2 regions of the Gordonia sp. Swx-4 genome follow, and region 2 is predicted to be linked to the other one. Evidence: riboswitches for the same ligand, from Rfam matches in the RefSeq annotation. Region 2 holds a riboswitch; the other holds the start of a gene.
The links. Region 2 has a riboswitch for cyclic di-AMP ahead of PWF70_RS05675 (transglycosylase family protein). Riboswitches for the same ligand answer to the same signal wherever they lie in the genome.

Region 1 (2,952 bases), 2.1 Mb from region 2:
GGTGCACGTGCGCAGTCCGGCGGCCGCGGCGATCACGTCGGCCACCGTCGCCGCGTTGTTGCGGTTGCCCACCGGACCGATGGATTCGTCGGTGGGCGTGCGGCTCACCTTGAGGCGCGGGAAGCGCTCCTCGGTGAGCGTCACCCACCATCCCTTGTGGGGCTGCGTCGAACGCCGGTTGTAGGCCGGCGCGTGGGCAGCGAGCAATCGCAGCTCGCGGACGGCCGCCTCGAGCGCGTGAGAACACTCGACGACGTCGACGCGCTCGGCCAGCAGGACCATCTCGGTGATGCGGCGTCGGGGATCGCTGCCGGAGAAATAGGAACGGACGCGGCGTCGGAGGTCCACCGCGGTGCCGACATAGAGGACCTCGTTCGACGGTCCGCGGAAGAGATAGACGCCCGGCCGCGCGGGCACACGGTCGGCCATCTGACGTTTGGCCCGCAGGCGCGGATCGGTGCGCGGCAGATATGAGGTGAGTTCCCCGACCGTCGAGATGCCCTGATTCCCGACGCGTTCGAGGAGACGGTGGAAGACCTCGACGGTGGCGCGGGCGTCGTCCAGGGCCCGGTGGGTCGGACGGACCGAGACGTCGAAGAGTTCGGCGAGGGCGCTCAGCTTGACCGTGGGCGCCTCGTCGCGGGGCAGGATGCGACGGGCCATCGTCACGGTGCAGAGGCTGAGGCTGAACGGCCAGTCCAGGTGGAGCCGGAGGGCGTTCTGCCGCAGGAACCCCATGTCGAAGCGCGCGTTGTGGGCGACCAGGATCGCGCCGCGGGCGAACTCGAGGAACGAGGGCAGCACAGATTCGATCCGGGGGGCGTCGGTGACCATCGCCGTCGTGATCCCCGTGAGCGTGACGATCTGCGGAGGGATGGGCCGGCCGGGATCGACGAGGGTGGCGAACTCGCCGATCACCTCGCCGCCGCGGATCTTCACCGCGCCGATCTCGGTGATGCGGTCGCCTGCGGGATTCGAGCCGGTGGTCTCGAGGTCGACGACGACGAGCGTGGTGTCGAACAGAGCGCGATCGCTGAACTCGCTCGACATGGCGTCGCCGCCGGTGGCCTGGTCGGCGGCCTCGAGATCCGCGAAGGTCAGCTGTCCCGAGATCACCTGTCCTGCGGCTGCACCGCCACCATCCCTGCGCGTCACGAGGCGAACATTAGTTCGACGCACCGACACGGCGGATGTGACACCCCGATCGTTCGTTCCGTTTCGGTCCCGGGGCCGCGGCGGGGACGTACGCCGATGTCACCTGTTACTCGTGTGACGCATGTGTCGAACACTGTGCGAGCGAGTTTGTCGGTGGTGGTCCCTAGTCTCCATCTCGAAGTGAGAGATCGACGCCGACGGCGCCGAAATCGCCCGCCGTGACCCGCCCGATCCGGAGTTCAAACGCCTCCGACGGCCAGATGAGATGGAGATCACACGATGCATGTCGACTGCGCAACCTGCCCGGCCCGCCCCGTCGCCTGTGACGGGTGCATGATGACCGTGCTTTTCGGTGGCCCGAACTGGGACGATGCACCCGTTGAAGGTGGAGCTTCGGTAACGGTGCAGGCCCTCGACGACGATGCGGAACTGGACCTCGCGATCGATGTGTTCCAGTCGGCTGCAATGGTCACCAGTGCCGCTGCACGATCTGCAAGAACCGAGAAAACTGCACGTCAGAAGCCATTTCGCGTCATCTCGTCGACCGAACTCCGGGCGGGCTGAGAAGCGGTGGCGAACTGCGTGTCTGGTGCCTAGTGGACACAGCGCCGACGATTTCGTAACCTTTCTGAGACCTTTGCGGAGCGTCCCGCTTCAACAGAAGTGGTCCGCACAAGTCACCGCTCAATCGCCCTCACGGGCGAACCGGGGAACCACTTACTTCGGGCAGCGCGGCCAGGGATGTCGGTACTGACACGACCAGCTGAGACTGTCCCGATCGGGGTGAATCGCGTCAACGCGCAAACGTGTCCTTCTGGGATACGGCTGTGCCGAAAACGCGTAGGGCCACTCTTCCGGCCCGAACCCGACAGCTAACTCGGTCGGCGGTACAGGGAGAAACTGAAGGAGAACTCGCTTCGTGGCCAAACATCGTTTGGAACAGCCCAATCGTGGGAGCACGGTTGCCAAGAAGGCGGTGATCGCTGGATCGATCACGCTCGGTTCGCTCGCTGCCGCGGCCGGCCCTGCTCTTGCAGCCCCGGTCCACACCCCGCTCGGTACCTTCGAGATCCCGGCACTGCCCGGTGAGCAGAAGGCCCCGGAAGCGGCCCCGGCACCCAAGCCCGTCGCGAAGTCGCCGGCTGCCACGGTCGAGATCCCCAACGTCGGCCAGTTCACCATCCCGGGTATCGGTCAGAACCAGATCCCGCAGCAGTTCCGTCCGCATGGTGGCGCCCCCCTCGGGCAGCCTCAGCTGACCGCCGGCCAGAAGGCCGTCAAGGCTGCGGAGAGCAAGATCGGCTCGCCGTACTCGTACGGTTCGGCCGGCCCCAACGCCTTCGACTGTTCGGGTCTCGTCTACTGGTCCTACAAGCAGGCCGGCAAGAACATCCCCCGTGACAGCTACGGCCAGCTCGGTGGCGGGCGCGCGGTCTCCTACAGCGAGGCCAAGCCGGGCGACGTGATGATCTTCAACGGTGGCGGCCATGCCGGCATCTACGTCGGAAACGGACAGTTCGTCCACTCCTCGACCTACGGCACGCCCGTGAAGCGTGACGCGGTCAAGGAATGGCAGCTCACCGGTATCCGGCGGTACTGAGACCAACTGAACAAGAGCATCAGGAGAGGGCGGGTCGCGAGCTTTGTGCGATCCGCCCGATCCAGTCTCGGGGGCCATCGGGGGAACTTAGGGTGGTCCGCGGGGGAGGAACGAAGCGGTAGAGGAGTGACTGGACCGTGCTTTCCGGGGAGGGACTAGTGAACGCGATGCGTCTGCGCGCTCGATCGGGCCCGATG
Region 2 (2,952 bases):
CCGCGTCGGCGGTGCCGCCGGTCGACCGGATGTCGTCGACGATCTGCTCGAGGGCATCGAGGCCGCGCGCACCGAGGACGACCGAGGCGCCCTCGTGGGCGAACAGATGAGCTGCGGCGGCGCCGATTCCGCGGCTGGCGCCACTGATGAAGACGACCTTGCCGCGGAGCAGGCCGATGGACGGGGTGGACCGGATGTCGGGGTTGTGTGTCATGCCGTTCAGCGTGGCCGCGACAGACGAGCTCATTCAGGCACAGGCTGTACTACTCTCCGCCGGCCGACCGGACGCACACTCGAGGTATGGACAAACACGGGCTCGCCTCCTTCCTGCGGAGTCGACGCGAGCGTTTGCAGCCGGAGGACGTCGGTCTGCCGGCCGGTACCCGGCGTCGGACTCCCGGGCTGAGGCGGGAAGAGGTCGCAGTGCTCGCACACATCTCGACCGAGTACTACGTACGCCTCGAGCAGGGTCGCGCACCCCGCCCGTCGGCGGAGGTGCTCGTCGGCATCGCCGGTGCGCTGCTGCTCACCGATGAGGAGTCCGATCACCTGCACATGCTCGCCGGGACAGCCCCACTCCGCACCGCCCTTCATCGGCGGGACGTGCGTCCGAGCATCGTCGCCCTGTTGGGCCGCATGCCGCAGACCGCGGGGTTCGTGATGTCGGCGATCTTCGAGGTTCTCGCGTGGAACGATCTGGCGGCTGCGCTTCTGGAGGACTTCGGCGAACTCGGCCCGGCCGAACGCAATCTCGCGCGTCGGGCGTTCCTCACCGACGACGCCGCGCCGCTGTACGGGATCTCCGACGGCGCGGAGTTCCGTCACCACGTCGTCGCCAGGTTGCGGCTCGCGGCGACCCGCTATCCCTCCGACCCGACGGTCGCCGGTCTCATCGAGGATCTCCGGGAAGGCAGCGCACAGTTCGCCCGGCTGTGGGATCAGCACGACGTCGCAGCTGCACCGACGCTCCGGAAGAGTCTGCAGCATCCCGTCGTCGGAAAGATCACGGTCGACTGCGATTCGCTGGAGCTCGCCGAGCGGGATCAGCATCTGGTTCTCTACAGTGCGCCGGCGGGTTCGGCGGACGCCGAGGCGCTCGCCCTGCTGCAGGTTCTCGGTTCCGACGCTGCGGGGTTGTCGGAAACCAGCTGAGAATTGGAAAAGGGCCCCGCACGGATCAGTCATCGTGCGGGGCCCTTCGTCTGGGTCCCTCTGTGCGCTGCGGATTGTGTCCGAGCTGCTACAGGTAAGGGTTGCTACTCGTCAGGGGTTGGGCAGCAGGTGCTTGTTGTCGTTGAACATCTTGATCTGATCGGGGCTCAGCGAGACACCGCTGTTCTTGGCCGCGTTCCAGAGGTTCTCGACCTCGGGGCTCACACCGGCATCGGTGAGAACCGAGGTGACCTGCTTGGCGACGTCGTCGGTGGTCCTGGCCTCAGGGGCCTTGACGAGGCTGAAGCTGCCGTTGCCGTCCTGGAGCTTCTTGACGATCGGGGCCGGGACATCGCTCGGCGCGGTGCGCGGGGTGTGGCCCGACAGGCCGACGCCACAGGTGGGCCATGCGCCCTTGCCCTGCGAGGCGAGCACGCGCTCGGCGACGACGATCTGCTCCTCGCGGGTGGCCTGCTCGGCGGTCGGGGCGAACTCGCCGCCGCCGTGGCCGCTCCAGGTGCTCGGCGAGAACTGCAGGCCGCCGTGGTAGCCGTTGCCGGTGTTGATGGCCCAGTTACCGCCGGACTCGCACTGGGCGACCTGGTTCCACTCGGCGTCGGTCGCGGCATTCGCGGTACCGGTGCCCAGGAGTGCGGCTCCGCCACCGAGGACGGCGCCGGTGAGGGCGACCTTGGTGATGGTCTTGGTGGTCGAGTTGGTCGTCTGCTTGCGGTGACGTCCGGACATAGATCGAATTCCTCTCTCCACGCGCCTACGAAGTCAGCTGTCGGGTTCGAGCGAGAGGCTGCTCGGCCCCAGTGCGTCACCATGATTTGTTAACCACGGTTCTGCGCCTGGGACTTAACCCCGAGGACACCGTGTGTGGTGCCCGGTCTCAGGGGATGAGGTTGGGTCCCCCGTCCTCGCTCCTAGATTTCGTGCGGTCGTTCCCACCGGCGGAGCGAGGCTCGGCGCGGCCGGCGGGACGTATGTTCTGTTTCCTTACCGTGACCTTCGAGAAGGTCGCTTCGTACAGTACGTCCTTCGATCGGCCGATTCACCTGCTTGTCCACAACTTATTTTTTCTCCAGAACCTGGTCTCCCGACCAACTTTCGGCGTCCTCGCAGTTCATCGCGCCGGATGCGGTCCCGTGGCCATCTCGTTACCGCTCCGTTATGTGAGAAAGGTCACAGGGCGGCTGTGGTGTCAACCACCGGCGAACGGGGGGAGGACGTCGAGTGTCGAGCAGATGCCGAGCTGTAGTGAACGGTCAGTGAAGGCCGTTTCGTCGCGGAGGTAGGAACACCGCTCGAGGACCGTCGCCAATTCGGGGTTGCCGGCGGACAGCGTCGACTCGAGGTCTCCGAGGGTGGCCGCGGGCTCGATGTCGACGACGCGCGACTCGGTGCCGGCGGCGGCGCGAGCAGCGGCGAAGAAGCGGACGGTGAGGTTCATCGGGGCGAGCCTATCCGCCGATGGCGGACATGGGCCGCGTCGGCTGCACGAAGCCGGCCGCGTTCACCTCGTGTCCGGGAGCCTTCTGCCACATGTCGGTGCGCCACAGCGCCGCGATGGCGGCGTCGACCTCGTCGTCGGGCAGCGTGCGCAGCACAGCGCGCAGATCGGTCTCCGACGACGCGAACAGGCAGTTGCGCAGCGACCCGTCGGCGGTGAGCCGGGTGCGGTCGCAGTCGCCGCAGAACGGGCGGGTGACCGAGGCGATCACCCCGACCTTGGCCGGGCCCCGTGACGTCCGATGGCCGTCGACGATCCAGGTGGCCGCCGGGGCGCTGCCGCGC

Region 1: linked by a shared signal. The riboswitch ahead of PWF70_RS15390 (C40 family peptidase) and the one ahead of PWF70_RS05675 (transglycosylase family protein) in region 2 are both predicted to bind cyclic di-AMP.

What each region holds. Positions count from the first base shown of each region.
Region 1 covers NZ_CP128197.1:3,379,454-3,382,405, reverse strand. Annotated here, with positions in the region: gene PWF70_RS15400 (DEDD exonuclease domain-containing protein) at 1-1,155, opposite strand, end outside; gene PWF70_RS15395 (hypothetical protein) at 1,489-1,719, shown strand; cyclic di-AMP (ydaO/yuaA leader) riboswitch at 1,827-2,057, shown strand; gene PWF70_RS15390 (C40 family peptidase) at 2,075-2,755, shown strand; gene PWF70_RS15385 (C40 family peptidase) at 2,923-2,952, shown strand, end outside.
Region 2 covers NZ_CP128197.1:1,235,736-1,238,687, forward strand. Annotated here, with positions in the region: gene PWF70_RS05665 (SDR family NAD(P)-dependent oxidoreductase) at 1-247, opposite strand, end outside; gene PWF70_RS05670 (helix-turn-helix domain-containing protein) at 301-1,152, shown strand; gene PWF70_RS05675 (transglycosylase family protein) at 1,264-1,899, opposite strand; cyclic di-AMP (ydaO/yuaA leader) riboswitch at 1,906-2,105, opposite strand; gene PWF70_RS05680 (MoaD/ThiS family protein) at 2,360-2,608, opposite strand; gene moaA (GTP 3',8-cyclase MoaA) at 2,619-2,952, opposite strand, start outside.